3 regions of the Cupriavidus sp. GW823-FHT07A04 genome follow, and region 2 is predicted to be linked to each of the others. Evidence: predicted binding sites of a transcription regulator. Region 2 holds the regulator's gene; each other region holds the start of a gene.

Region 1 (9,985 bases), on a different contig from region 2:
CGACATTGGTGTAGGCGTTGGCGGCGGTGCGTGCGTACATGGCGGCGCTCCCTGAGTTTGTTATGACGTGTGCGAGAAACCCGGCCGGGCTCAGCCCGACGTGCTGGTCGAAGAGCTGAACTGCTGCGTCAGGTAAGTCTTGGTCGAGTTCAGCTGTGCCATCAGCGTGTCCAGGTTCTGGAACTCGGTCTGGTATTGCGCCACCGCGGCATCGATCTGGGCCGACACATCGGTGTACTGGGTCGCGAGCGACTTGAGCGTGGCGTTGACACCGTTGGTGGCGGTAGTCAGCGCGCCCGTGGGCGAGACAAAGCCCGCCGCCGCGCTCGACAGCTGGTTGCCGTAGCCCGACTTGCCGTCGGTGCCGCTGAACAACTGCGCGACGCCCGTGCGGTTGGTGGTGAGTGCGGTATTGAGCTTGCTCGAATCCAGCGACATGCTGCCGTCGGCGTTGAAGCTGATGCCGATCTGCGTCAGGTTGGTCAGGCCGGTGGTGCCGGTGGCCGTCTGCGGGGTATTGATGACGTTGCGCAGCTGGTTCTCGATCACGCGCAGCGTGGAGTCGCCCAGCAGCGCGCCGGCGGTCTTGGTGCTCGGGTCGTAGGCGGAGAGCTGGGCCGCCGTGGACTGCAGGGTGTTGTACGCGGTGACGAAGCTCTGCACACCGGTAGCCATGGCACTGGTGTTGCTGGCCACGTTCACCGTGCTGGTGCCGGTGGTGGCCAGGTTAAGGGTCACGCCCTGGGCCGCGCCCTGGACCGAATTGCTGGCACTGGTGATCGCCAGGCCGTTGATGCTGAGCTTGGCGTCCTGTGCCGCGATGTTCTGCGTCATCGCCGTCGTGCCGCCCGGGTTGTACGTCAGCAGGTTGCTGATGGTGGTGGGGTCGCCGCTGCCGTTGCTGCTGACCGAAACACTCATGCTCGAAGCAGCGCCGGTGGTGTTCGAGGTCAGCACCAGGTGATAGGGCGTGCTGCTGCCGTCGTTGACGATACTGGCGGTAACGCCGGCATTGGCGGCATTGATGGCGTCGCGGATGCCGCTCAGCGTATTGTTGGTGCCGTTGATGTTGATCGACGCTGCCGCGGCGCTGCCGGGTGTGAAGGTGGTCGTGCCGCCGCTGGTGGTGGTGGTGCCGAACTGGATCTGGATGGTGGCGCTGCCCAGCTGCTGGCCGGTGCTGTCGGTGATGCCGTTCGAGACCAGCGTCTGCGACTGTGCCAGCTGCGAGACGTTGACGGCATAGCTGCCCGCCACCGCGGTATTGTCGGCCGAGGTGCTCAGCACGCTGGTGTTGCTCGACGAGGTGGTGGTGCTGTTGTACAGGCTGGCCGTGCCCAGGGCGGTGGCGGCGGACTGGAACGAGGCCAGCGCCCCCTGCAGCACGCCATAAGCTGAAAGCTGGGTGTTGACCGCGCTCTGCTGATCGGTGATCGGGGTGAGCTTGAGCTGTTCCGCCGATTTCAGATTGGTCAGCAAAGTGCTCAGATCCAGGCCGGAACCAACACCAAGCGACGAAATCGCTGAACCGCTTGTCGAACTCGTTGCACTCGTTGAACTCATGATGCGTACCTGTGGTTTATGTGTGCGGGGAGAGGCGCCCGATCAGGCGGTTTGGTGAATCAGCAGGCCCTGCAGCTTATCAATGGCGCGGACAATGCGCAGGACTTCTTTTGTGGGGAACTGGCGAATCGTCTCGCCGGAGACCTTGTCCACGACACTCGTGACCATTCTGTGCGTGGCTTTGTCGATGCTGACGCGGACCTCGAGCGGGGTGGCCTCCAGTGCCTCGTTGAGGCTCTTCAGCGCACTGTCCAGCCCGGTGCTGCCGGCCGCATGGGCGCTGTCGGCCGGCTTCGATTCCGCTGGCCCCGAACCCGGATCCGCCTGGCTTCTCGCCGCTCCGGCGGCACCAACGGACGATGCCGGCCCAGCGGTGAGCGTGGCCGGCCTTGGCAGTAGCGGTTCGGTCGAACTGATCATGATCTGTTCTCGCAACGTTGGGTCGGTGCACAAAAGGCTTCGGTGGAAACGCTTTCAGAGCGGAGACCGCTCTGAAAACATTCCCGGCAGGACGGGCCCGGGTAGAGCCCGTCCTGCTAGGAGACCGCCGTCTGTTGCGAGAATTAACGCAGCAGCGACAGCACGCCTTGGTTCGACTGGTTGGCCTGGGCCAGCACAGACGTACCTGCTTGTTGCAGGATCTGGGCGCGCGACATGTTCGACACTTCGGTCGCGTAGTCAGCGTCCTGGATGCGCGAGCGCGAAGCCGACAGGTTGGTCACAGCCGAGCCCAGGTTGGTGATGGCCGAGTTGAAGCGGTTCTGCACTGCGCCCAGCGAGCTGCGCAGCTTGTCGACCGTGGCCAGCGCCTTGTCGATCAGGGCCAGCGGGTTGGTGCTGCCCGAGCCGGTGAACTGGGCCGTTGCGGTGGTGGTGCCGGCGGTGCTCAGCTCGATTTGGGTGGCATCCGTGACCGACGTGGTGGTCGAGCCGCCGTTGGCCTGGGCGCCAGCCTGCGTACCGGCGGACAGCGCGTAGTTGTTGCCGCCTTGGGTGATGAAAGCGACTGCAGCGCCGCTGGTGTTGGCGCCGACCTTGACCAGCTGGCCAGCCACGGTGTTGCCGGTGTTGCCGTTGGCGGCATCGCCGATCTTCACTTGCACCTTGTTCAGGGTGACGTTGCCGGTGGCGGCGTCGACCGAGGCAGCGTAGTTGTCGTTGCCGTACTTGACCACGTAGTTGCTGGTGGCGTTGCCGGCGGTGTCCAGCACGTTGTTCAGGGTCAGGGAGCTGGTGCTGACGGTCGAGCCGACGACGGCGGACAGGGCGTTGGCAGCCGAGGTCAGGTTGACCGAAACCGGTGCGGAGCCGGTGGCGGCTGCAACCGTGGTGATGGCGCCGCTGGTGCTCAGTGCGTTCTTGGCCACCGTGAAGCCGGTCATGCCCAGGGTCTTCGAGCTGATTTCTTGCAGGCCGATCGAGATGGTCTGGCCGTCTTGGGCGCCGACTTGCACGCTCAGCGGGGTGGCGGTGGACGACAGGACCTTGACGCCGTTGAAGTCGGTTTGTTGCGAAGTGCGGTCGATTTCAGCCAGACGTTGCGTGATTTCGTCCTGGATCGATTGCAGGTCGCTTGCCGAGTTGCTGCCCGTTGCGGCTTGGACGGACAGGGTACGGATAGCTTGCAGGTTGTTGTTGACTTCGTTCAGCGCGCCTTCAGTCGTTTGCGCCAGCGAGATGCCGTCGTTGGAGTTGCGCTGTGCTTGCGTCAGGCCGTTGATGTTGGCGGTGAAGCGGTTGGCGATCGCCTGGCCGGCGGCGTCGTCCTTGGCGCTGTTGATACGCAGGCCCGACGACAGACGCTGGATCGCGCTGTTCAGCGACGATTGCGAAGCGTTCAGGTTGTTCTGCGTCATCAGGGACAACGTGTTGGTATTGATGGTCATCGACATGGTACGACTCCTATTCTTTACAGTAGATTGTGCAATCCGGCTGCTGCCGCAACGTTGGCTGCCAGGCAATGCTGGGCGAGAAGTGCCACCGTTGTTTGGGTTATCGGTTGGTGCCGGAAAAGATTTAGAGTGATCTTTGCGATGGATTGAAACTGAGTGGCGGATTCGGCGCGAAACGAGCCCCGCCGGGCCTGCGGCGTGACGCCGGCAACGCCTAGCGGCGCTTGCGGGTACGCGGTGTATATAAGCTGACAAAATCCGGCGAGGTCTCCGCCCCGGGCACGCAGGCCATGGCCTCGGGGGCGTGAGCCGGCGTGATCACGGCGATGGAATGCTTGTAGACGATCTGCGGAAGCGGGTCCTGCGCAGACTCTGCCAGCAGCACCATATAGTTGTCCGCCGCCATGATCACGCCGTGCAGTCGAATGCCGTTCGATAAATGCACGACGACAGGATTGCGACTTGCGCTGTGGGTGGAGAGCTGCAGGTGCTGCAGTTTCCGGCTCGGGCGATCGATCCTGGTTACCTTCTTGTTCACAACTTCTCCGGAAGAGCCCGCTCGGGTTCTGGCGGCTGGCAACGGTCCAATAACTGGGCCTGGGCAATGCGGTGTGACAGCACGGCTGGGCGCCGGCTGTGGCGCGGCCTGGGCTGGGCGGGGGATGAAACATCCGCTCTCGGTGCTGGCGCGGGACGGCGAGGCGGCATGGGCCGGGACCGGACCTGGGTTGTGTCCAGGCGGTGGATCCGATGCTGCTCCGCAAGCTGTGGCGGGCGACGCCGCCAGAAGAGAAGGGGAATACTTCAGGGGCGAGGGTAACAAAATTTCTTACAAATCTTGACGGTTGGGGGGCGCGTCTCGTGTAGAGGTTTTCCTCTAATAAAACTATTGCATCACGCTGCAAATCTATGCATTGATAGGCGCTTGCGTGGCAAGTCCCAACGCCACCTGCGCCCGCATTCCCTATCTGGCACGGGTTTGCGGGCAACAAGGTGGCCCTGGCCTGCTGCTGCGATGTATCCCATGCCGCGTATTCGCCACTTGAGTGACATTTTCGACACTTTTGCTATCAGAGTTATCCCTGATAGAAATTGGATTTACACCTCATGTAAGCAGGTTTATATTCGCTTCAGGGCCTTTCGGCTCTAAAGCTGTCCTGGAAAGCCTACGAGCACCCCGCGCGTGGGCTTCTTTTTTTGTGCGCCCACTTTGCTTGTTGTGCGCCCTCGGCGACAAGCGCCGGTGGCGGCACTTCGAAGTGCATGGGTGACATTAGACGACAGGTTGCAGCCGGCCAATCGTTCGAATTGCCGGGCTTTTCCCCCTTATATTCCCTTTCAATTCCGCATTTTTCCGCTTCTTTGTGGAAGTCGCTGTTTAGCCCTCAAGCTTGCTCCCGTCCCTGCCGTTAAGCCCGCGATGCGGCGTCGCTCCGGAAATCTGTCCGGGGCGAGGATGAAGCGCGCGCGATAAGAGTTAAAGGAGCCGGGAAGATGCGTTGGTTGCGAAACTTTGGCATTGGGGTGCGCCTGACGGTAGCGTTTTCGCTCGTGGCGCTGCTGCTGGTTGCCGTGGCCGTGCTGGGCATGATGTCCCTGCGCACCATGAACGAATCGATGCGCCTGACAGTGGAAGGGCGCCTGTTCAAGGTGCTGGAGATCGAGCGTGTCAAGCAAGATGCGCTGCGCACCGGCATCCTGGTGCGCGATGCCACCCTGAATGAGGATCCGGTTGCCGTGCGGCGCAACGCCGAGCGCATCGGCGCGCTGCGCCAGGACATGCGTGGCACGCTGGATGAACTTGGGAAGTGGCTTTCCAGGTCCGCCAGGCCTGAGATCCAGGAAACCTATCGTGCCCTGATCGAGGCACGCAATGCTTACGACACCCAGCTCGACACGGTGTTGCGCCAGTTGCAGGGCGGCGAGTTCGACAGCGCTCGCAGCGCGCTGGTCGCGACCCTGCCGGCGGCGCAGGCACCTTACTTCGACAAGCTGAGCGAATTGTCCGACGGGGGGCGCAAAGTGGCCGCCGCTGCCGTGCAGGAGGCCAATGCCCGCTATGAGATGGCGCGCAACCTGCTGCTGGGCCTGGCTGCCGCCGCGGTCGCGCTGGCCGCCGTCCTCGGCATCGGCATCACGCGCTCGATCACGCGCCCGGCGCGGCAAGCGCTGGATGCGGCACAAGCGCTCGCACATGGCAACCTGACTTATGTCATCCAAGCCAGCAGCGATGACGAGATGGGCCGCATGCTGGGGGCGCTGGAGCGCGCTTTCGGGCAGTTGGCGACACTGGTGCACGGCATCCAGGGCGCGACGCGGTCGATCGATGGCGCGACCCGGGAAATCGCCAGGGGCAATACCGACCTGTCCCAGCGCACGGAGGAGCAGGCGGCATCCCTGGAGCAGACCGCGGCATCCATGGAGCAGCTCACCTCGACGGTCAAGCAGAACGCGGCCAATGCACGCCATGCCAACGAACTGGCGGTCAGCGCTTCCGGCGTGGCGGCGGCGGGCGGGCACGCAGTGCGCGGCGTGGTCGAGACCATGCAGCATATTTCGCAATCGTCGGCCAAGGTCGCCGAAATCGTCGGCGTGATCGAAGGGATTGCCTTCCAGACCAATATCCTGGCGCTCAACGCGGCGGTGGAAGCCGCCCGCGCCGGTGAGCAAGGACGTGGCTTTGGCGTGGTGGCCGCAGAGGTGCGCAGCCTGGCCCAGCGGTCGTCGTCGGCGGCCAAGGAGATCGGCCAGCTGATCAATGGCTCGGTGGGGCAGGTGGCCCATGGCGCCAAGCAGGTCGAGGACGCCGGCCGCACCATGGACGATATCGTCGGGGCGGTGAAGCGCGTGACCGACATCATGGGCGAGATCGCCGCGGCCAGCGAGGAGCAGTCCTCCGGCATCGAGCAGGTCAACCGTGCCATCAATCAGATGGAAAGCGTGACGCAGCAGAACGCCGCGCTGGTGGAGCAAGCCGCCGCCGCCGCCGAGAGCCTGCAGCAGCAGGCAGCCGGGCTGGTCGATGATGTATCCAGGTTCCAGGTGACACCGGCGCAAACGCATGTTGCACGGGCGCCGGCACCGGCTGCGCCTGCGCGGGCGGTAGCCGCAGCGCGCGTGGCGCCGGCAGCCGCGGGGCGGCGCCCTGCGGCGCACACGGCCGCAGGTGGCAAGAGCCACCCGCCGGCCCGCCCGGGGGCGGCTCGCCCGACCCCGGCCAAGCCCGTGGCTCCGGCCGCTCGTGCTGCCCAGGCAGTGCAGGTGGTTCAAGCAGCGCCGGCAGCACCGGCAGCACCGGCAGCACGAGTAGCACCAGCAACCGCCGCCAAGCCGGCGGCCCGGCCAGCCGCCGTAGCGCCACGTGCCGGCGCGGTCCGCCCCCCCCCGCGAGCCCGTGTTGCCTAGCAAGGCCCGCGCGCCGGTGGTGCGCCAGGGCCGCGAACCAGTGCTGTCTTCCAAGGCGCTGCCCGCCGCCCGTCAGGCCAAGGCTGCTGCCGTGGCCACACCGGCGCCGCGCCGCGCCGCGCGCACCCCGGCTGCCGGCAGCCCGGCTGTGGCTGCAGGGGACTGGGAATCGTTCTGAGACAGGCAACGTCGCCTTGAATGTCGCCTTGGCGGCGTTCAGGTCAGGAGCCCGGCAAGGCGGCGGGGCGGCTGCAAGGCGCAAGGCTTAGGCCTACAATAGCGCCCTTGTATACAAAAACAGACAGGAGCGATGCCGCCCGTTCGCGGTGGCGCCGCACTCAATGTCCCTCGCCGCAAGCGTTCTCTCCCCTGCGCCCATGACCGCCGTCTCCATGCCGTCCTTCCTGGCGGCTTCAGCTCCGCCTTCTTCCGCCCGGTCACCCGCGACCGCGATCGCCTCAGCCACTTCCGCCTCCTCCGAGGCCGCGGACGACGGCGGTAACCCTCGCAACACGGCATTCGTCCCCCCGCCGGTTCCGCCGGTGCCGGTGACGCAGATCATTTTCGGGCTGATGCTGGCCATCCTGCTGGGGGCGCTGGAGCAATCGATCGTGGCCGTGGTGTTGCCGGAGATCGCGCTGCAGCTTAACGGCTTCGAGGAGATGGCCTGGGTGGTCTCGGCCTACCTGGTGGCCTCCACGGTGGTGACGCCGATCTACGGCAAGCTCTCGGATCTGCTCGGGCGGCGCTCGGTCCTGTCGTTTGCCATCGTGTTGTTCTTCCTGGCTTCGATCGCGTGCGCGCTGGCGCAGACCATGCCGCAACTGATCATCGCGCGCGTCCTGCAAGGGCTGGGCGGCGGTGGCCTGATCTCGGTGTCGCAGGCCACCATTGCCGATGTGGTGCCGCTGCGCGACCGTGGCCGCTACCAGGGCTATGTGAGCGGCGTATGGGCCGTGGCCAGCATGGCCGGCCCGGTGATCGGCGGCTACCTGGCGCACTACCTGTCGTGGCGCTGGATTTTCTGGATCAATCTGCCGCTGGCGCTGATCGCGCTGCTGGTGGTCCGCCGTGCGCTCAAGCACCTGCCGGCGGGCAGGCGCCGCCATCGCATCGACTACGTCGGCGCGCTGCTGTTCGGTGGCGGCCTGACCGGCGTGCTGGTGTTCCTGACCCGGCTCGGGCAGGGGCAGTCTGCCGCCACGCCGCAGACGCTTGGCCTGCTGGTGGCCGGGATGGTCGCCATGGTGCTGTTCGTGTGGCAAGAGCGCCGGGTGGCGGACCCGATGATCCCGCTGGACATGCTGCGCGTGCCGACGGTCACGATTTGCTGCGTCACGCTGTTCCTGTGCTTTTTCCAGTTGATCGCCATGTCCGTGCTGCTGCCGCTGCGCTTCCAGGTAGTGGGCGGCGTGCAGGCCGATAGCGCTGCGCTGCGGCTGGTGCCGCTGACGCTGTCCATCCCGTTTGGCGCGTTCATCTCCGGGCGGCTGATGACGTGGAGCGGCCGCTACAAGCCGCTGCAGCTGGCGGGCTCGCTGGTCGCGCCGCTGGCGATCGTCGCGCTGGCGTTCGTTGATCCGCATGCGGTCTTGCTGACCGCGCTGGTGATGGTGATGCTCGGCCTGGCCATCGGGCTGCAGTTGCCAAGCGGCCTGGTTGCTACCCAGAACGCGGTGCCTGCGCACCAGGTGGGCGTGGCCACGGCGCTGACCGCCTTCTCGCGCATGCTTGGCGGCGCGGTTGGCGTGGCGGTGCTGACCACCGTGCTGATCGCACTGTTGCGCCATGGCGGCATGGGTATCGCGGACCTGGCCGGCGGCGAGGACATCCTGATGAGCATGTTCCATCGCGCCATGGTGGGGGGCGATGCGGGCACTTCGGCCGATGCCGGCGCGGTGCGGGCGGTGGCCGAAGCCGCGTTCCGTACGCTGTTCCTGCTCAGCGCCGCCGTGTCGCTGGTGGCGCCCTTCCTGGTGGCGCGTCTGCCGGAGGCCACCTTGCGCGGCAGCACCGGCGCTAGCGTGGCGGCCAGCATGGATTGACTGGCGCACGCTGGCCGAGTGAGGCCGCGTGGCCCAGCCAGGTCAGGGGCTCTGCGCCCCTGGCGCGCTGCTTTTTCCCAGGAAGCCGAACTCCACCGGCGTCTTGGCGTAGAACACCTGGACGTCTTCCAGGGCGAGGCGGTCGAACAGCCGCTGCACTTCCTCCTCCGTGGCAATCACGGTGATCTCCTCCGGCCGGTCGGCCAGCTCCAGGAAATGCCAGGTGTGAAAGCGGCGGTCATGGCCGATGCCTTCGGCCGCCACCATATGCGTGGCGCCGCGGATCTGCAGTTCGCGCAAGATTTGCAGCAGCCAGTGGGATAGCTGCTTGCCGTGGTGGCGGCGGTTTTCGATGGTGAACAGCGTGAGTTGGAAGCCTTGCACGGCATCCCCCCTTTTGCCCCCCCTGTGGCGGTGTTCGCGTGCCGCGAAAGTGGCATGGACGGCGTGCGCCTGGCGGGGTGCCGTCTTTAGTTTAGGCGCGAAACCTGCTTCCCCAAAAACCAAGGGATTACCCTAGACCCGTTCCGGGAAAGGGCGGGCTATATTTTCATTTGTCTCAATAGCGATTCATGGTTTTATATATAAAACAAAAGCCAGGGAGTCACTCTCATTACGCCAACCCTTAGCAGGTCCCCAGTGCGACATCCGAAGTCCGAAACCAACCTCAGGCGTGCACTGCGCTGGCCCGCCGCTGCCTGCCTCGCGATCTCCTGCCTGTGGATTGGCGCTGCACCAGCGGCGCGCGCCGCGCAACCCGCCCCTGCCTGCAGCGCGCTGCGCATTGTCGTGCCGTTCCTGGCGGGTGGCCCGGCCGACCTGCTCGCGCGCACGCTCGCGCAGGGTTTGCACCAGCGCCGCGGCATAACCGTGGTGGTGGACAACAAGCCTGGGGCCAATGGCAATATCGGCATCGATGCGGTGCGCCGCGCGGCGGGCGATGGCTGCACCTTGCTGGTGGCGCCCGCCGGCAACCTGACCATCAACCCAACGCTGTTCCCGGCGCTGTCCTACAACGTCGAGCGAGACTTCCTTCCGGTTTCGCTACTGGCAAGTTCGCCCAATGTGCTGGCGGTGCAC
Region 2 (9,985 bases):
GTCCATCGCGATGGCCAGGGGTGCCGCACCGTTGGCAGCGGCGATGTTGATGGCGGTGGTAGCACCTGCGGCCGGCGACTGCAGCGTGCCCTTCGAGTCGAACTTGAGCGTGATCGGCGCGCCAACCACGTTGCCCGCCGCATCGGTCAGGTTCATCGTCCAGTCGGTGCCGCCGCCGCCCGCCGCCGGGAACGTGCCCGCGCCGGGCGTGCCCGTGGAGAAGTACGCGGTGAGCTGCTTGGCGTTGCCCAGCGAGTCATAGACGGTGACGCCGGAGCTGTAGTTGAACATGCTCGACGTCGGCAGTGCGGCCGGGGTGCTGGCGAACGGCGTGGTCGGTACGGTGCTGCCGGAGTTCAGGTTGAAGGAGATGCCGAGGGTGGTGGTCGCCTTGGCGGCCATCGTGGTGTTCGGCACCACCAGCGGCTGCGGCTGCACAGCGCCGCCGCCCACCGTGCCAGCCGGGTAGCCAGTCAGTTTCAGGCCTTGCGCGTTGGTGATGCTACCGTCCTGCTGGCGCTGGAACTGGCCGTTGCGCGAGTAGAAGACCGAGCCCGAGGAATCGGTCAGGCGGAAGAAACCATTGCCATTGGTGATGGCCACATCGAGCGCATTGCCGCTCGACTCGATATTGCCCTGGTTGAACGACTGCACCACCGAATTCACGGTCGTGCCCAAGCCAATCTTGGTGCCGGCGTACACGTCGGCGAACTGCGCGGTCGATTGCTTGTAGCCGACCGTGTTGGCGTTGGCGATGTTGTTGCCGATGACGTCCAGATTCGATGCGGCGGCATTGATGCCGCTTACCCCTTGACCGAAACCCATGATTTTCTCCTAGTTACCTGACATCCTGCCGGCGCGTCTCGCGCGTGGCCACGTGATTAAAGAATGCGGCGAACACCGTCGACCGGCGCAGTGCGGCCGCCGCCGATGTCGACCAGCACGCCCGTGGAGTCGCCACTGATGCTGTTGACCTTGCCGTAGACCAGCGCGACCGGCGCGACATCCTTGCCGTTGGCGGTAGCGGTGACCTTGAAGCTGTAGTCGCCATCGGCAACGGCGACGCCTGCATCGTTCTTGCCGTCCCAGGCGATGTCGTGCACGCCGGCGGTCTGGCCGTTCATGTTGATGTTGCGCACCACGTTGCCGTTCGCGTCGACCACCTGGACCGTGACCGCATCGGCGGTGGACGGCAGGTCCACACCGATCTGGCCCGGCACGCCGCTGGCCACCGTGGTGGCATTGCCCGGCACCATCACGGTGTGGCCAATCAGCGCTGCCGAATCCATCGCGCGGCTCGCGCTGACTTGCGACAGCAGCGAGTTCAGCGTGGTGTTCAAGGTCTGCATGCCGCTCACCTGGCTGATCTGCGCGAGCTGCGAGGTCAGCTGCGAGTTGTCCATCGGGTTGAGCGGATCCTGGTTGTTCATCTGCGTGACCAGCATCGTCAGGAAGTTGTTCTGCAGGTCGGCGGCGGATGCGCTGCCGCTTTGCAGGGTATTGGCGATGCCGGCGGCGCTGGTGCTGCTGCCTGTGGAGGAGGTCGTGGTCATTGCGTATCCCGGTTTTACTGACCGATGGTCAGTGTCTTGAGCATCATGTTCTTGGCGGTGTTGAGGACTTCCACGTTGGCCTGGTAGGAACGCGAGGCCGAGATCATGTTGACCATCTCCTCCACCGGGTTAACGTTTGGCATCGTGACGTAGCCGTCGGCATTGGCCAGCGGATGCGTGGGGTTGTGCACCATGCGCGGGGGCGACGGATCTTCCATCACGCCCTCCACCTGCACGCCGCCCACGTCGTTCTGGCCTGGTGTGGCGGCAAGGCCGAACACCACTTGCTTGGCGCGGTAGGGCTGGCCGTTGGGGCCGACCGCACTGTCGGCATTGGCCAGGTTGGACGCGGTCACGTTCATGCGCTGCGACTGCGCAGCCATGGCCGAGCCGGCGACTTCGAAGATGTTCATTGCGGGCATGGCGTGCTCACTGCTGGATGGCCGACAGCATGGTCTTGATCTTGGCGCTCATCACGGTCAGCCCGGACTCGAAGTGCACCGCGTTGTCGGCAAAGGCGACGCGCTCGGTGTCCATCTCGACGGTATTGCCATCGATGCTCGACTGCATCGGGATGCGGTAGTCGAGTTGCATCTTGTCGGCGAACGCAGACGTCACGCCCGGCAAGTGGCGCACCGAGGTGGTGGACAGCGACACGCCTTCGGCTTGCTTTCCGCGCTCGACGCTTTGCGCCAGCGTGCTGGAGAAATCGAAGTCGCGCGCCTTGTAGCCAGGTGTGTCGGCATGGGCGATATTGGAGGCAATCACCGATTGCCGCTGGGTCCGCAAGCTCAGCGCTTCTTGTTGGAAGCGCAACGCCGCATCGAGTCTGTCAATCATGTCTGTGTCTCGCTGGAGGGGGAGAGCAACGAAGGTCGACCTTCTTCAGGTGTGCCATCTTAGGGGCGGCCCCGTCATGCCAATCGCACGAATAGGGCAAAGAAAACCGCGCATTTCGACTCGAGCAAGAACGCGGGGCTGCCTACAATAGGACCCGTTGACACGCACGCAGCACCCGCTTTCGCGGTGCGGCCCGCGTCGTTTCCTTGCCTGGATGTACACATGACCCCTCGTTTCCGGGCCGCCGCGGCGCGCGCCCTGCTCTGCGTGCTGGCCGCCGGCGGCACGCTGCCCGGCAGCGCCGGCGCGGCGCCGCCCTCGCCGTTTCCCGAAGACCCGGTGCGCGCCGCGGTCGAACAATTCCTTGAGCGCCAGACTGCCGGCCTGCCCGGCAAGGCCACCATCCAGGTGGTACCGCCCTCGGGCGGGCGCGCGCCGGATTGCCCGCTGCCCGAGCCGTTCCTGCCGCCGGGCGCGTCCCCCTGGGGCCGGGTCTCGGTCGGCGTGCGCTGCGCCGGCGAACGTCCCTGGACCCGCTACGTGCAAGCGCGCGTGTCGGTGGTGGCCGACTACTATGTGGCCGGGCGCAACCTGATGCCCGGCGAGGCCATCGATGCAGCCGACATGGAAGTCCGCCAAGGCGACCTGGCGTCGCTGCCGCGCGCGGTGGTGACGGATCCCGCACAGGTGACCGGCGCGGTGGCGGCCAACCGCATCGCCGCGGGTTCGCCGATGCGGATGGATCTACTGAAGAAGGCCATTGCCGTACGCCAGGGCCAGAACGTGACGGTGCTGGTGGAAGGCGAGTCGTTCCAGCTCAGCAGCGAGGGCAAGGTCATGGCCGAGGCCGCGGTGGGCAACAACGTCCAGGTGCGGCTCAAGAGCGGTCAGGTGGTCAATGCGCTGGTGCGCAACGGCGACACGGTGGTGCTACAGCAATAGGGAATCGGGACGGCGACACCTGGAGTTGCGCATGCGTCTCATGGGCCGGCTCATGAGACAATAACGCGCGCTCCGCGGCCGGAAAAACGGCGCCGCGGCGTCGCAATTCGACCTAAAGTTTCGCCCTAAGCATCCGATAAGCCAAAGGTACCCAGCAAGGAATCATCGTGAAGATCAATCAGACCACCTCGTCGAGGCCGAGCGACGCCATCGACGGCGCCGTGCGCAGCGTGGCCGGCGCCCCCGGATCGACGGCTGCCCCGGAGACGTCCAGCGTGCGCGTCAGCAGCCCCCTGTCGGCCCAGGTGCGCGAGATCGGCGCGCGCATGGTGGAAGACCATGACGACGATATCGACACCGCCAAGGTCGAAGAGATCCGCCAGGCGATCTCCGAAGGCCGCATCAAGATCGACCCAAGCAAGATCGCCGACGGGCTGCTCGCGTCCCTGCGCGAACTCAGCGGCGGCGCCTGACACCGCGGCTTGCCACGGGCCGCATCGCCAACCCCACCCTAAGATAGGCAAGCCATGAGCCAGTCCCTGATCCAGAACCTGCACCGCGAAACCGAGCTCGCGCAGGAGTTCGCCACCGTACTAGGCGAAGAAAGAAGCCTGATCAAGGCCGGCGATTACCAGGCCCTTGCCGGGCTGCTGGAACGCAAGGTCGAACTGGCCGGATTGCTGGGCGCCCTGACGCGCACGCGCGAGGCGCAGATGGGTGCCATGGGAATTCGCACCGGCGCGGGCGGCCAGCTGTTCGGGCGCCAGATCGATTCGTCGGTGGAGGCCGCATGGCGGAGGCTGGTGTTTGCGGCACGCACGGCAAGCCACGCCAATGCGCTGAATGCCGCGGTTGTGGATGCGCATCTCGAGTTCACCGAGGAAGCGATCCTGGCGTTGCGGCAACGGGGTGACAACACGACGCTCTATGGGCGCGACGGGCGCACGCAGAACGGGCCGCAAGGGGTCAGTCTGGCGACTGGTTGAATTGGGTATTGGTTGAGCTGGGTGGTTTGTGGCATCTCGTTCTTGCGAGTGCCCGCCCTCTCCCCCGGCCCCTCTCCCACAAGTGGGAGAGGGGAGCAAACCAGCGGGAACAGAAGACGATTCGATGTAGCCGTGATTGCCGCCCCGCAGCGGTAGTGGGACTGCAGTTGCGGTTAGGCTACCCTGCCCCCCTCACCGAAACCCAACCGTCACCTCGTTAGCCTGCCCGATCAAAACCGGCGTCAACGCGCCCTTCCCCGGCACCTGAAAGGCAAACACAAAGCCCTTGGCAGCGTCATCCCCGCTAAACGCCTCGGTCAGCCCCTCAGCCCCCGAAAGCAATACACACCGTTGCGCATTGCATAGGTAAGCCTGCAGTGCATTCGGCGGCGTACGCGAGAAGCTATAGCGCCACCGCACCGTCGTGATTGCGCCCTGCGCCTGCGGCAAATAGCCGGTCGGTGAAATCGGGACGGAAACGGTGCGCAAGCCTTTGCTGTACAGCGCAGGCCCGTTCACCGAAGCCGACCAGCTATGCAGCGCCTGCCCGCCAGGCGCGGCCAGTGCCGGGCAGCACGCCACGGCTAGCGCCAACGCAGCGAAGTGCTTGGGCCCGTTGCTCACAGCAGCCCGCGCAACTGCGAACGCAGCCGTGTAATCGCCTGGCTGCGGATCTGGCACACGCGCGACTCGGTGACTTCCAGCACCGCGCCGATTTCCCGCAGGTTCAGCTCCTGGTCATAGCACAGCGACAGCACCAGCTTCTCCCGCTCGGGCAGGCGCTCGATGGCGCGGATCAGCGCTTCGCGCATGCCACTCTCCATCAGCACCGTGAGGGGGTTGCCGTCATCGCTCACGCTCAGGTGCCGGTCCAGGAAGTCCTCTTCGCCGGAGCGCTCGAAGTCTTCATAGTGCAGCAACTGGCAGCCATAGACCTCGTTGAGCAGCGTCTGGTATTCGTCGAGCGGCAGCTCCAGTTCCTGCGCCACTTCGGAATCGAGCGGCGCACGGCCCAGCGTTTGCTCCAGGCCACGCACGGTGCGCTCGATCCGCCGCGTGAACTGGCGCAGGCTGCGCGACTGCCAGTCGTTGGCGCGCACCTCGTCGAGCATGGCGCCGCGAATGCGCTGGCTGGCGTAGGTCTCGAAACGCGCACCGTGGGTGTCTTCATAGCGCTTGGCGGCGTCGAGCAGGCCGATCATGCCGGCCTGGATCAAGTCATCGAGCTGCACGCTGGCAGGCAGCTTGGCCGCCAGTTGCAAGGCGATGCGACGCACCAGCGACGCATGCGCCGTCACGGTATCAGTCTGTTCGAGCTTTCCCTGAATCGTATACATGGTGGAATTCTCGTGAGTCCTAGCTTGCAGGTCCCGGCCCTTAAGCCAGGGCCGTGGCCGTCGGCGCCATCGGTGCCGACAGGGTTGAACGGGGATCGGCGGACATTGGCCAGCTGGCAATGCCCGTGGCAATTCGGCGTAATGCGGCGGTGGCGGGCGCGGCCGGGAAGGCCTCGACCACGCAACGGCCCAATGCGGTACTGCGCTCAACCAGCGGATCGTGCGGCAGGCTGCCCGCGGGGCTGGCCTCGACGCCAAGGTACTGGCTGGCGGTACGGGCCAGGTTGCCCAGCACCGCACTGGCGGCGGCGTCCCCGGCGGCGGCATTGATCACCAGGTGGAAACGCCGGCAGGCGTACAGGTGATTGAGCTGCTTGATGCAGGCGTATGCGGCTTTGATCGAGGCCGGCTCCGCGCGCAGCACCACGATGAGGTTGTGCGCCGCGCCTGCCATTTGCGACAAGCCGCCATCCGCATCGCTGCGGGCGTCGCTGAGCACGGTGCGAAACGACTTGAGCAGCTGCAGGTCGCCATTGGCCTGGGGGCTGCCCGGCAGCACGGCGATGGTGCCGGCGGGACGCTTGCCGAGCGCAGCGTCGAGCGTCACCGCGCCACCCAGCACCGCGGCCAGGGTGCCTTCCGGCATGGCGCCGGCAAGCCGGGTGGCGCGGGCGCCGAAGCGGTCCTCATCGACGAGCAGTACACGTTCGCCTTGCAGGGCAAGAGCGTTGGCCAACCCCAGTGCCACCGTGGTGGCGCCGGCACCGGCATCGCTTGCGACCACGGCAATGCGGCGCGTGGCGCGTGGCGCCAGCATGCGCCGCAGGCTTTCCGCCTGGTCGGATGCGAGTGAATTCACGGCTTATTCTCCCTGCGCCAGTGTCTCGAACACGCGGCTTCCGCTCATGCGCGCCTCGAGCTGGCCCCCGGCGCCGCCCAGTTGGAACGTCTCCGGCGGCGCTTCCTGAACGGCGGACTGCGTGGCGCGGCCGCTGCGGGCGGGATAGTTTTCCAGCACGTCGAGCAAGGCCAGCAAACGGCCGATGCCTTCGACCAGTACCGCTGCGCCGCAAGCCTGGCGAGCCGGCGCGCGGCCGGTCAGCCGCGCCAGGAATGCAGTGACCGAATCATCGCAGGCCTGCTCGAGGCGCAGCGCGGCCACGCCCATCTGCAGCGCGAGCAAGCGGGCGCAGGCCTGCGCTTCGGCCTGTGCGGGTTCATTGCCGCCGTCGCCTTGGCCCAGGTGGTCCAGCGCATGGCGCAGCGTGCGCAGTTGCGCTTCGCCGGCTTCGGCCCAGCGGGCCCAGCGGGCCAGTTGTGCGCCCTCGGCCGACAGCGCCGGGTCGCACAGCAGGTAATGCACGGCGAGCGTCTGGCCGTTCTCGCGGTCGACCACGCGCGACACCAGCAAGCCTGCCTCGGTACCGCCTTCGGCGGCAGAGCGGGCGCCGCGTGCCTGGCCTTCGAGCACGCGCACCGGGCTTTGCGCGATCCACTGCACAGCATCGCGGCCGCGATAATCCATGTCTTGCACGGCGTGGAAGGTCAGCGTCTCGGCCAACGCATCGAGCTTGACGGCACCGCCGCCGCTGGCCACGCGAGTGGTCTTGCGTGCGGTGGCCAGCCAGCGCTCGCCAGCTTGCTGCCAGCGTGCCAGCACGGGGGCGGCAGGCATGGCGTCGAGTACGTTGACCACGGTACGGGCGGCGGCGATGGCGGCGCACAGCGTGGCGGCATCGGCTTCCCATCCGCCCTGGCCGCCTTGCAGCGCCGGGCCGGTGCGGCCGGCGGGCGCGGCGGCGGCCGCCAGCGGCAGGCCGTCGCGGTCCGCCAGGAACAGCGTGTGTTGCCATGGGCGCGGCGCGCGCCGTCCCGCCACCGGCGCGGCCACCGTGGCACTCAGCGACAGCACGAAGCGGTCGCAATGGCGGGCGAGGTCGCGGCAGGCGGCCTCACGCACTTGCTGCGCCATCAGGCGCGGCGAGGGTGCGCTCTCATTGCGTTGCCGCCACAGCGAGCGGACCAGCTCAAAGCTATAGCTGCCAGCGTTCAGTTGCTCCACGCAATCGCCCACCGCGTTGGCGCTGTCGGTCAGCGAGCGCAGCATGCCGTCGGCGCCGCCGGGGCTGGCTGCGCGCGCGGCTTCGCTGTCGTCCTGCGCGGGCATGGCGCGGCGCGCGGCTTCCGCGTCGGCAAACACCGAGCCGCGGCGCGGCGTCTGGAAGGCACGCTCGACAAGGGCCGCGCCGTTGGCGAGTTCAAGGTGCTCGGGCACGCGCTGGCCGGTGGAGGCGTAGTACACCGGCAAGCGGTGGCGGATCACCACGTCGAGCACGGAGCCCAGGTGCGTGGCCTCATCCAGCTTGCTGACGATGCAGCCGTCGATGCCGCCGTCGGGCGTGGCATCGTGACGGTAAGCGTGGACGACTTCGTTGAGCGTGTCGCCGTGGCTGGCGCCGTTGAGCAGCAGGATGCGCTGCACCGGCGCCTGCACGCCGGCCAGCATGGCGATCTGCTCGGACAGGTTGCGGTCTCGCTGGCTCATGCCCACGGTGTCGATGATCACCAGGTGCTTCTCGGTCAGTGCCGCCAGCGCAAAGCGCAGGTCGGCCGCGTCCTTGACCGCGTGCACGGGCACACCAAGGATGTCGCCGTAGATGCGCAATTGCTCGTGCGCGCCAATCCGGAACGTGTCGGTGGTCAGGAGCGCCAGGCGTTCCGGGCCGTGCTTGAGCACGAAGCGCGCGGCCAGCTTGGCGGTGGTGGTGGTCTTGCCCACGCCGGTGGGGCCCACCAGCGCCAGCACGCCGCCCTGGGCAAAGAGCGCATCTTCGTCGTTCAGCACCGGCACCTTGCGCGCGAGCTCCTGGCGGATCCAGGTCATGGCGGCAGGCCGGTCATGGCCCAGCGGCAAGTGACCCAGCAGCGAACGGGCAAGCTGCCCGGAGAAGCCAGCGGTCACTAACCAGGTAAACAGCGAATCGCGCAACGGGTCGCCGCCGATCGACGGCAGGCTGTGCGTGCCCACGCCGGAGAACTGGCGCTCCATCATGGCGCGCATGGTCTGCAGCTCGCCGCGCAGGTCGCCAAGGGCACCGTCGACGGCGACCGCGGCAGCCGGCGGCGGCGTGAATACCGGCGCGTTGCTGGAGATGGCGCCGAGATCGGTGTCGCGCATCGCGACGATCTCCACACCCCCTTCGACGGTGCGGTTGGACAGCACCACGGCATCCGGCCCCATCGCCTCGCGCACCTGGCGCAAGGCCTCGCGGCCATTGGCCGCCACGAATTTAGCTACGCTCATTTTGCGAAACCCCTCACGCTGTGCCACCGATCATGGCGGTGATCCTGATATTTCGGTTGTCCGGCACCTCGGCATGCGAGAGCACCTTGAGTTGCGGCATGGTCCGGCGCAGGAAGCGCGCCAGCAACGGGCGCAGCGGATGCGGCACCAGAAGCACCGGATCCAGTCCCAGCTGTTCTTGCCTGGTCACCGCGCCGTGCGTCTGCTGCAACAGCGCATCTGCCAGGCCCGGCTCGATGCCGCCGCCGTTAGTGAGCGCTTGCGAAAGCACGCGTTCCAAGCCAGCGTCAAGGCCGATGACCTGGAGGTCGGCGCCGTTGGGGAACCACTGCTGGGTGATGGCGCGGCCCAGCGCCATGCGCACCAGCGAGGTGAGTTCGTTGGGATCGCTGACCTTCGGCGCGTGCTCGGCCACCACGTCCAGCACGGTGCGCATGTCGCGGATCGGCACGCTTTCGTCCAGCAGGTTCTGCAGGATCTTTTGCAGCGCGGTGAGCGTGATGACCTTGGGAACCAGGTCTTCGGTGAGCTTGGGAGATTCCTTGGCGATGCGGTCGAGCAGCGCCTGCACTTCCTGGCGGCCAAGCAGCTCGGCCGCGTGCATGTGGATCAGGTGGTTGAGGTGAGTCGCCACTACCGTGCTTGCGTCCACCACGGTGTAGCCGTAGGTCTGCGCCTGCTCCTTGAGGCCGCTCTCGATCCACACCGCGGGCAGGCCGAAGGCCGGGTCCTGGCTGGGCGTGCCCGGCAGCGCGCCGGACACCTGGCCGGGGTTGATCGCCATCCACTGCCCGGGCGCGGCTTCGCCGCGGCCGATCTCCACGCCCTTGAGGGTGATGCGGTAGGCGTTGGGCTTGAGTTCCAGGTTGTCGCGGATATGCACCACCGGCACCAGGAAGCCGATCTCCTGCGCCACCTTCTTGCGGATGCTCTTGATGCGCCCGAGGAGCTCGCCGTTCTGCGCGCGGTCCACCAGCGGGATCAGGCGATAGCCCACTTCCATGCCGAGCGGATCAACCAGGG
Region 3 (9,985 bases), on a different contig from region 2:
CCAATCGCAACACCGGTCGCCGCGCCTGTCGTAGATGCGGTGGCAGCGGCTGACGCCGTGCCCGCGGAAAAGCCGGCGGCAGCGTTGGTTGCCGAGCCGGTGGCAGCCCTGGCCGCCGCTCCTGCGCCTGCACGGGTGACCATGTCCGTGCCCGCGCAGAAAGCGGGAGCCGTGAAACCAGCGGCACCTCCAGCGGTGCCGGCACAGGTAGCCGAGGCCGCCGCCGCGCCGGCAGCGGCCGCACCTGCGCCAGCACTGGCGCAGGCGAGCGCGCCCGCACGCCGCTACCGCAATGCGGAGGGACAGGTCTGGGATGGCGTGGGCCCCATGCCCGCATGGCTGCTGCGCGCAGTCAACGCGGGCCAGTCGGTGGAGCATTTCCGGGTGAATTGAAGACAGCGGCCGATGGCCGCTGTCCTGGTCGCTGCCGGCGAGGCAGCGATGGCGCCGCGCTGCCGTTCAGGCCAGCGGGTTAATGATGGTGCGGCAGCGGATAAACGTCGTTTCCGCATCCAGCGCGGCGGCCAGCGTCGGCGAGGGCACCTTGTCGAGGTCGGTCACCACATAGCCCATCTGGCCATGCGTCTGCAGGTGCTGGGCCACGATGTTGACCCCGTCGCGCGCCAGCAGCGTATTGAGCGCGGCGAGCGCGCCCGGCGCGTTGCCGTGCACGTTGAGCAGCCGCGCCGGCGACGTCAGCGGGCCGGGGCTCACCTCGGGGAAATTCACCGCGCCAATCGTGTCGCCCGTCCTGAGGAAGGCAATCAGCTTGGTGGCGACTTCCGTGCCGATATTTTCCTGCGCCTCCTCCGTGCTGCCGCCGATATGCGGCGTCAGGATCGCGTTGGGCACGCCCTGCAGCGGGCTGGTGAAGCGGTCAGCGTTGGTCTTGGGCTCTTCGGGGAAAACGTCGATCGCCAGGCCGGCGATATGGTTGTCATCGCACGCCGCGCGCAGCGCTTCGATATCCACCACGGTGCCGCGCGACGCATTGATCAGGATCGCGCCACGCCGGAACTGCCGGAGCACGTCGGCATCGATCATCTTCTTGGTCTGCGCGGTGGCCGGCACGTGCAACGTCACGATGTCGGCCTGCGACACCGCATCCGCCAGCGAGCGCGCCGCGCGCGCCGAGCCCAGCGACAGCTTGGCCTGCACATCGTAGTACACCACGCGCATGCCCATGGCTTCTGCCAGCACGCCAACCTGCGAGCCGATATTGCCGTAGCCGATGATGGCGATGGTCTTGCCGCGCGCCTCGAACGACCCGCTTGCGCCCTTGGCCCATTTGCCGGCATGCGCCAGCGCGTTTTTCTCCGGAACGCGGCGCAGCAGCAGGACCGCCTCCGCGATAACCAGCTCGGCCACGGAACGCGTATTGGAGAACGGCGCGTTGAACACCGGCATGCCGGCGCGGGCTGCGGCGTCGAGGTCTACCTGCGAGGTGCCGATGCAAAAGCAGCCAATGGCCACGAGGTGCTTGGCGGCTTCGATTTCAGCGGCGCCAAGGTGCGTGGCGGAGCGAATGCCGAGAATCTGGTGGGCCGCGGGAGCGCGATGCAGTTCGTCGCCAGCGAGCGCGCCGGTGCGGCGCTCGACGGTGACATGCGCTTCCTTGAAGCGCTCAACGGCGGTGTCATGGATGTTTTCAAGCAGCAGTGCTGAGGTCATGGCGATTGGGTGATGGCGGCGAAGGCGCGAGGTGGGTGCGGCAGCGCGAGGGCATGCGCAAGGTGAGACGTACGCTGCCATGGTAACGCAGGCAGCGCTGCCCGGCCGAACACCCACATTGCCGCCAATGGCAAATCCGCCCCGCCCGGGACGAGGCTCGCTAGGGAAAGCCCCCGGATTGACCGGCGAATCAACGGCTCCTACAATTAATCGGAATGTTATTCCGTCTAATAGAACAAGTAGGCGCACCAACTTCGGAAGAGCGACCCGCCGCCCCGAGAGCTGGCGTGAGCCACGCATAGCGAACACCGGACACCGGACACCGGACACCAGTCAGACATCAATGGAGACAGCCATGTACCACCGCCTTTGCGCCAGCCTTGCCCTGGCAACCCTTAGCGTGGCCACTACCTATGCCCACGGCGGCACCTGGCCCGACAAGCCGGTGCGCATCGTTGTGCCATACACCGCCGGTGGCACCACCGATTTCGTGGCCCGTCAGGTGGCGCAGAAGCTGACCGAAAGCACTGGCAAGTCGTTTTTCGTGGAGAACAAGCCCGGCGCCAGCGGCACCATCGGCACGCTGCAGGTGGCACGTTCCGCGCCCGATGGCTACACGCTGCTGGCCAACGACACCACGTACACCATGCTGCCGTCGCTGTTCAAGGCGCTGCCCTGGGACTACAACAACGACCTGGTGCCGGTGACCACGATTGCGCAGACGCCGGTGATCCTGATCGTGCCCGCGAGCTCGAAGTTCAAGACGCTGCAGGAACTGATCGACTTCGCCAGGCAAAACCCGGGCAAGCTGAACTTCGGCTCGGGCGGCGCCGGCAGCTCCACCCACTTGTCCGCCGAGGTCTTCAAGAAGGACGCCAGGATATCGATCACGCATATCCCGTACAAGGGCGCGGGCGATGCGCTGATGGGGCTGATCGGCAACAACGTGGATATCCTGATCACCGCCACGCCAACCGCGGTGCCGCAGATCAAGGGCGGCAAGGCCCGCGCGCTGGCGGTCACGGGCGCCGCGCGCGTGCCCGCGCTGCCGGACGTGCCGACCTTTGCCGAAGCTGGCCTCAAGGACTACAAGGTCATCAACTGGTTTGGCCTGGCGGCGCCCAAAGGCACGCCCCCTGCGCTGGTCGCCAAGCTGCAGGCGGAGGTGCACAAGAGCGTGAACAGCCCGGAGGTGAAGGAGCGCCTGGCCAGCATGGGCGCCCAGCCTGGCGGCATTGCGCCTACGGAATTCGCCAGGCGCATCAAGGACGACACCGCGCTGTGGAGCCAGGTGGCAAAATCCGCCGATGTGAAGGCCGAGTAAATGGGCAAGCGCCGCCATTGCGCGGCGCCAGGACAACAAGGAACGAACATGTACTTCAGAACGGTGCCCCGGGAGATATCCCTCCAGGTCTTCACGGCAATGCCCGCGCATTTGCGCAAGACTGGCGTGCGCTCCGAGTGGGCTGATGCCAACAAGGGCGGGGCCTGCATCGACAGCTTCCTGGAGGGGCCGGTATTCGACCCCGCGGGCAACCTGTACGTGACGGACATCCCGTTCGGGCGCATCCTGCGCATCTCGCCGGCCGGGGAATGGTCGCTGGTCGCCGAGTACAAGGGCGAGCCCAATGGCATGAAGTTCCTGAACGCGCGCGAACTGGTGGTGGCGGACTATCGCAACGGCCTGTTGCGCGTCAACGTGGACACGGGCGAGGTGACCACCTTGCTGGGACGGCGCAACGCGGAGCAGTTCAAGGGCGTGAACGACCTCGTGATCTCCCGTAATGGCGACTTGTATTTCACCGACCAGGGCCAGACCGGCCTGCACGATCCCACGGGCCGCGTCTACCGCCTGCGTGCCGGCGGGCAGCTGGACCTGCTGCTGGGCAATGTGCCCAGCCCCAACGGCCTGGCGCTGTCCTGCGACGAGAAGGTGCTGTTCGTGGCGGCCACGCGCGGCAATTGCGTGTGGCGCGTGCCGTTGCAGGCCGACGGCAGCGTGTCGAAGGTAGGGCAGTTCTTTAGCTTCTACGGCACCAGCGGCCCCGACGGCATGGCCATCGACAGCCGCGACCGGCTGTTTGTGGCGCATGCCAGCCTGGGCTGCGTGTGGGTGCTGAGCAAGCGCGGCGAGCCCGAGGCGATCCTCGCCAGCCCGGCGGGCGCAACCACCACCAACCTGGCGTTTCAGCCCGCCGTTGAGCCGGGGCAGCCGCGCAAGGTGTTTGTGACCGAATCGGAAACGGGGACGATCCTGTTCGCGGATCTGGACGAGGCCGGGCTGGGCGCTTGATCCCGTTGCGGCCCGCGCTTGTCACTTCGGTGGCAGCAGGTCTTGCAGGTCCCGCAGGGTTGCCGCGGTAGCGGGGGCCGCAGGTGCGGAGACAGGGGGGGCGGAGATGGGTGGCGCCGGGCGGGCCGGGCTGATCGTATTCGTCCTGCCGGCCGGGCCATTGCTGCCGACGGCGGCGGCATGCGGCACGGCAGCCGGGTCGAGCCGGCCATTCTGGCCCAGCGCGATCTGCGCGCAGCCGGTGAGGAAGCCATCTTTCTTCAGGCTGTTGGTGATGTCGATCGCCAGGACTGCAGCGCGCTCCTCGATCGGGATGAGGGTGCCGCCGCGGCTGAACGTGTATTTGCCTTTCCACACCGCGCGGTTCTGCCTGACATCCGTCAGCGTCGTGCCATAGTTGATTGACAGGCGGCCGCCGGACGCGTTGACCACGCCCCCGCCGTTGGCGATGGTCAGCACCGTATCGGCGGCGAACGTACGCATCCTGCCGGTCAGCGCGGTCGAGTCCAGCTCCAGCCCCGAGATCTCGTCGTACGCCGATTCCACGCCGCACTGCCGGGTGACCTCGCGGAACTTGGCCGCGAACGCCGCGGAGAAGTCGCTGTTCCAACCCATGCCGGTAGTGCCCAGCACATACATGCGGGTGGGCTTGCCGGTGTAGTCGCTGGCGCGGCTGGTCACGCCGACGGTGGTCGGCGCGCAGCCGCCCAGCAGCATAGACGCCACGGCCAGCGCGGCGGGGGCGCTATTTCGATATCGGTTTCCCATGTCTTGTGCCCTGAGAGAAATGGCGAGGCGAGCGGCTGCGGCCGGCGCCCGCTTGCTACTTCGTGTATGAAAAGTAATAGGGACTGGTGGCGGATCGCATGACATAGCGTCCGTCGGCCTCGGTCAGCCGATAGCACGTTTGCATCGCGCTGAAACTCGGGTTGGCCATCTCCAGGCAGACTTGGTTGGCTTCCGGCTCGATGCGGTAGCGCCCGGACGAATAGCCGCGGCTGACGGAATTGGTCACATCCAGGCTGCCGCTTTCCCTGACCTGCATCCAGAGCGTAATGCCGGAAGGCGCGATGGCATTGATCCTGCCAAGATGCGTGAAATGGCTGGCCAGCTCGACCCCGGTCAGTTGCCTGCCCTGCGGGCCGGCTGCGGGCCGGGCCGGGGCGTAGGCCGTGGCGCCCTGGCCAGGCTGCCCAGGCTGGCCAGGCGGGAGCGCCATGGCAGGCGGGGCGGTGGATGCCGTCTCGCTACGGAATTTCTGCAGCGCCAGCGCGGACCGTGCCGGCACCTCGCTGATCCATTGCGCGGGAATGGCAAAATTGATGTTCTGCGCGTCGGTCCGCATCAGGTAGGTAATGCCGACGAGTTGCCCGTCCGTGTTGAACAGGCCGCCACCGCTGGAGCCTGGGGAGATCGGGGCGGTGGTCTGCAGGCGGACGATGCGGTCGCGCTCGTCCTTGTTCAGCGAGGAGAGCAGGCCATCGCTCAGCGTCAGCTCGTAGCCGCGCGGCGCGCCGATGGCGTAGACCTTCTGCCCCACCTTGAGCGCGGCCAGCGGCGCGATCTTTACCGCCGGGGCGGTGAGGCCCTTGGCGCGCAGGATGCAGAGGTCGCGCTCGACATCGGCGTGCACCAGGTTGGCGCCATACGTGACCTTCTCGCGCCGGATGCTGATGGACTTGCCGCTCTTGAGCACGTGGCAGTTGGTGACCAGCTCCTCCGGCCCGATCACCACCGAGCTGCCCAGGCCGAACCGCGTGCCTTGCGCGTCAAAGACGGATACCACCCAGATGCTGGGCGATTCCCGCTCATAGAGTTCGGCCGAATCCAGCGCCAGGCAATCCGTCGAGATGCCAAAAGCCAAACACGAAATAGCGAAGCTTCCCGCAATGTTCTGCGCCCGACCCATGATGTTCATTCTGGTGACTGGTTTCGCCGGATTCAGCCGCCATCCTGACGGTGCTGGCTGTCTGGTCTTTCCCGGCCAAAGCGGCCGGGCTGCTTATGATAAACGTTCCGGATGCCAAGCGGGCGGCCCGCTATTGCGGCCGCCGCGCTAAAGATTCCCGGTTGATGGCCGACAACATGGATGCTGGGAGGTGCGCCTTCCCGCTGGCTTCAATGCCAATCGTAGCTTCAACCGTAGCTTCGAACGTAGCTTCAATCTCAACCTCAACCTCAATCTCAACCTGGAAAACCGTTCAATGGATATTTCCCTCGTCAGTGCGGCTAGCAACTCGGGCGGCGATCCCGTGCCCACCATGATGCTGCGCAAGTCGCTGGACCTGCAGGCGCAGAGCGTGGCAACCCTGCTGGGCTCGATGCCGCAAGTCAGCGTCCCGGCCAGCAATCCCCCTCACCTTGGCCAGAGCATCGACATCAAGGTCTGATTCCGGCAATCCGATAACGGAGCTACCCGCGCCCGGGTTGACATCAAACGGGTGCGGGGGGCTAAACGGCGGAGCCGGGTGGCTGCGGCGCCAGTGCGAACGTCAGCCGCACGGTCGTCCCTTGCGCCGAAGAGCGCAGGTCCAGCGCCGCCCCGATGGCCTCGGCACGCCGGCGCATATTGCCCAATCCCCGTCCGTGCGCGGCAGCCTCGGGCGTAAAGCCGCGGCCGTTGTCGTGGATCTCGATGACCAGGGCTTGCTGGGCGGCATCATGGTGCGCCGAGACCCGGATAGCGCTGCCGCCGGCATGCTGCATGGCATTGGAAAACACCTCCAGCAACAGGTAGTGCAGCTCACGCACCCGCTGCGGCGTCAGGTCGTGCAGCGCCGGCAGGCGCGCCACCTGCCAGTCCACCCGCAATCCCGCCGCCTCCAGCCGCGGGCCAAGCCGGTAGCGCAGGTTGCCGAGTACGGTGGCCAGGTCGCCGCCGGTGTCCTGCAACGCATCGACGGATAGTTTCAGGGCATCCAGCGCATGCTGCAGCTGTTGCTGCAACGTGTGCGTGGAAGGGCTGCCGGAGCGCAGCATGGAGAGCATGCCCACCAGCTGGCTGCCGAGCCCGTCATGGATATCGCGCATGATCCTGCCGCGCTCCTGCAGGGTGGCCTGCTCGCGCTCCATCTCGCGGGAGTGGCGGTACATCGCATGCAGTTCCTGCTCCTTGCGGGAGATCGCGCTGTCCAGCTTCTGGTTCAGGGCAGCCAGCATGCGTGTGGCGCGCGTGTAGCGGTCGACCAGCAGCCATCCCATGGTCAGGCTGAAAATCAGCGACACGTAGCGGGTGACGGAGGAGTCCCAGTAGGCATCCCCGATCCACCAGACATGGATCAAATCCAGCACCGAGATGAGCAGGGTGAGGCCAAGGGCGGCGGCAATCGCCGTGCGCTCACGCTCCGGACGCGTCACGGCGGCGCGGACCAGCACGGCCACGATCGACAGCGCCATCGCAACATTGACGACCACATTGGCCAGCACCATGGCGCGGGTGCTGTGTGCCGTCACCATCAGCGCGATCAGCGGAAGCTTGATGCTCAGGTAGAGCAGCAGCCCGCGGCGCAGCCAGCGCGCCTCCAGGCCGGTCACAACGATGGCGAACCTGGCGGTCGCGTACATGAAGACCGCCCGCCCGGCCAGCACCAGCGCGAGCCATGCATCGGGCGCGCCGGCGTCGTCGGAAACGAAGTACTCGGCCAGTCCGAAAGACCAGCCAAGCTCCGCGATGGCATATAACCCGAACAGGGGGTCCCGCTGCCGCCACCACACCAGCGCCGCCAGGCACGCCAGCAGCACGCTGGCCGCTGCGATGACTATCGGGCCGATGACCTTGAACCAGAGCGCCCGCTGGTAGTGCGCCTCCACCAGTGCCGGCGCACCAAACTCCACGCGTGACAGGCCGCCGCGCGAGCTGGCGCTGGCAGCGATCGTGACAAGCAGCTCGTTCTCCGGGCGCAGCAGGTCAGCCGGCACCGGGATCAGCAATGGCTGCTGGCCGGCATAGGACGCCGGGGCCGACAGGCTGCCAGCGTGGGCAAGGCGGCTGCCGTTGAGCCGCACCTCATAGCTATTGGCGGCCCGCTCGATGTACAGCGCGGCCATGCCCTGGCGGCCTGGCAAATCCGGGAAGCGCAGGAGAAATCGCGCGCCGCCCGTCTGGCCGGGACGGGACCGGTCCCAGTAGTAAGGCAGGCTGACGGTGGCCGGCGTGCCGTCGCCGGTGATCATGGCGGCCTCGCCAAGGATTTGCAGCTGCCCGGCGGCAAGCGGTAATGAACCGGGCAAGGTGAGCAGCAGCCAGAGCACAAGCGCTAGCAGTGGCTTTGCGGTGAGCAGGGATTGGGGCAACAGGATGCGCGCCATCCGCAAGGGGGCGGTAGGCGGCGTGGCGGTGGCGCTGGCCGCCGCGTGAGGTATCACCATGAGCTGGTCTGGGGCTTGGCGCAAGGGTGCGGGATGATGGTTCCGCCGCGCCCATCGTAGCTTTGCGCCGGAGTTCGGTCAATCGCGCCGGCTGAGCGGCCCATCGCCGCGCCTTCAGGCGGGATGGGCCGGGCCTCACCCCACCTCGGCCGGCGCGGTCGCGGCGGCCCGGGAACTGGTGCCGCCCGCGGGCGAAGACACCCGTTTCAGGCGTGGGGCGTGTGCCGCCTCGGCATGGTTGCCCATAACCTCCAGGCGCAGCAGGATGATGGGCACGGACACCAGGGCGCGTTCCAGCGTGACCAGCAACTGCCCGGCCCGCATTTGCGGCATCCGGATCTCGAAGCTCAGCATGCACTTGATTGGCGGCAGGCCGAGCGGCATCTGCCGCTCGTTGGACGGGTACTGGCCGCAGTCGCTGGCGGCGCAGCGCATGGCCACGCGTACGGCGGGCGCATCGTCAAGCCGCGCGATCACGCTCAGGCGATACAGGCGCCACCGCTGGACGGGCGGCGCAAGGTTGACGGCTTTCATGGCAGGTCTCCTTTGTCTTTCGACACGAGGCAATCGAAGCTGGTGCGCCCGGCCGTGGCCGGGGCGCGCCGGGCCGTTAAAGCGCGGGCCGCAAGCCGGTGGAAAGTTGCAGCTCCACCGTGGCGCCCGCCAGGTCCGCCTGGGCCTGGAGGTAGTCGAGGTAGGTCTCGTCCGCGGTGCGTTGCGCATCGAGCAGTTCCAGCAGGGAGGCAGAGCCCTGGCGGTACGACTGGCGCATGCCGTCCAGCACCCGGTCGGCCTCGGCGATCACCGAGTCGCGGTAGCGTTGCAGGTTGTCCTGGGCAGCCTGGAACGCGATGAGCGCGTTGCGCACGTCGACCTCGGTTTTCAGCTCGGCCTCGCGCAGGGCCAGCATGGCCTGCGTGACCTCCGACTCCGCCTGGATCAGCTCGCCGCGCTGCAGCCGCGACAAGGGCAGCGGAATCGATACCGACACGCCCAGCATGCGCGAGCGCGCCGTGGCATCGCCGTTGGGCTGGCCCTCGTCGTCCGTGGTGCCGCGCACGCCGGGTGTCATGGTCATCGCGAAGCTCACGCTGGGATCCACCCAGCGGTTGGCGCGCGCCAGTCCCGACTTGTCGCGGGCATTCTCCAGCGTGGCGCGGGCGATCCGGACCTCGTCGCGCGCTTCCATCGCCTGGGCGATCAGCGCGCCGCTGTCGGTGCCAGGATCATAGGGCTGGAACTCGCAAGCCAGCGGCGCGTTGCCGAAGGCCTCGGCCACGCGCACGCCAAGCTGGATGGACAGCTTTTGCATGGCGGCCTGCGCGGCGGCGCGCGCCGATTTCACCTCGGCGGTGAAGCGGTCACGCTCGACCCGCGACTGCGACAGCTCCAGGCCACCGATGTCGCCCGCCTTGCGGCGGATCTCGTTGGCGCGTACCACATTGGACAGAGCGGACAGCGTTGATTCCTGCCGGACCAGGGCCTCGCGGCTGCGGCAGGCTTCGACAAAGGCTGTGGCGGATTCCTGGTACAGCGTGTGCTTGAAGCCCTGCAGGTTCGCCTCGGTCAGGCGCAGGTTGCTCTCGGCGGCGCGGATGCGCGCGCTGCGCTTGCCGCCCAGCTCGATGGGGATCTCGATTTCGAACTCATGGG

Evidence for each region. The regulator FliA, encoded in region 2, starts transcription of late flagellar genes. The targets are predictions, from matches to a motif close to CTAAAGTTTNNNNNNNNNNNGCCGNTA.
Region 1: AC1Q7Q_RS33825 (FliC/FljB family flagellin) is a predicted target of FliA. The motif match lies at 3,557-3,583, and genes of this name have one in related genera.
Region 3: AC1Q7Q_RS36445 (YjfB family protein) is a predicted target of FliA. The motif match lies at 6,021-6,047, and genes of this name have one in related genera.

What each region holds. Positions count from the first base shown of each region.
Region 1 covers NZ_JBXAHA010000024.1:113,231-123,215, reverse strand. Annotated here, with positions in the region: gene fliS (flagellar export chaperone FliS) at 1-40, opposite strand, end outside; gene fliD (flagellar filament capping protein FliD) at 91-1,563, opposite strand; gene AC1Q7Q_RS33830 (flagellar protein FlaG) at 1,606-1,983, opposite strand; gene AC1Q7Q_RS33825 (FliC/FljB family flagellin) at 2,127-3,455, opposite strand; gene AC1Q7Q_RS33820 (RNA chaperone Hfq) at 3,670-3,993, opposite strand; gene AC1Q7Q_RS33815 (methyl-accepting chemotaxis protein) at 4,950-6,860, shown strand; gene AC1Q7Q_RS33810 (hypothetical protein) at 6,853-7,038, shown strand; gene AC1Q7Q_RS33805 (MDR family MFS transporter) at 7,433-8,905, shown strand; gene AC1Q7Q_RS33800 (DUF190 domain-containing protein) at 8,948-9,289, opposite strand; gene AC1Q7Q_RS33795 (tripartite tricarboxylate transporter substrate binding protein) at 9,614-9,985, shown strand, end outside.
Region 2 covers NZ_JBXAHA010000019.1:93,190-103,174, reverse strand. Annotated here, with positions in the region: gene flgE (flagellar hook protein FlgE) at 1-825, opposite strand, end outside; gene AC1Q7Q_RS29480 (flagellar hook assembly protein FlgD) at 882-1,553, opposite strand; gene flgC (flagellar basal body rod protein FlgC) at 1,568-1,975, opposite strand; gene flgB (flagellar basal body rod protein FlgB) at 1,983-2,393, opposite strand; gene flgA (flagellar basal body P-ring formation chaperone FlgA) at 2,616-3,335, shown strand; gene flgM (flagellar biosynthesis anti-sigma factor FlgM) at 3,503-3,808, shown strand; gene AC1Q7Q_RS29455 (flagella synthesis protein FlgN) at 3,863-4,321, shown strand; gene AC1Q7Q_RS29450 (flagellar protein FlhE) at 4,514-4,945, opposite strand; gene AC1Q7Q_RS29445 (RNA polymerase sigma factor FliA) at 4,942-5,658, opposite strand; gene AC1Q7Q_RS29440 (MinD/ParA family ATP-binding protein) at 5,699-6,517, opposite strand; gene flhF (flagellar biosynthesis GTPase FlhF) at 6,521-8,962, opposite strand; gene flhA (flagellar biosynthesis protein FlhA) at 8,976-9,985, opposite strand, start outside.
Region 3 covers NZ_JBXAHA010000029.1:67,945-77,929, reverse strand. Annotated here, with positions in the region: gene AC1Q7Q_RS36475 (H-NS family nucleoid-associated regulatory protein) at 1-393, shown strand, start outside; gene serA (phosphoglycerate dehydrogenase) at 460-1,671, opposite strand; gene AC1Q7Q_RS36465 (Bug family tripartite tricarboxylate transporter substrate binding protein) at 2,027-2,995, shown strand; gene AC1Q7Q_RS36460 (SMP-30/gluconolactonase/LRE family protein) at 3,044-3,964, shown strand; gene AC1Q7Q_RS36455 (hypothetical protein) at 3,986-4,732, opposite strand; gene AC1Q7Q_RS36450 (S1C family serine protease) at 4,788-5,882, opposite strand; gene AC1Q7Q_RS36445 (YjfB family protein) at 6,169-6,354, shown strand; gene AC1Q7Q_RS36440 (sensor histidine kinase) at 6,416-8,332, opposite strand; gene AC1Q7Q_RS36435 (hypothetical protein) at 8,468-8,866, opposite strand; gene AC1Q7Q_RS36430 (TolC family protein) at 8,943-9,985, opposite strand, start outside.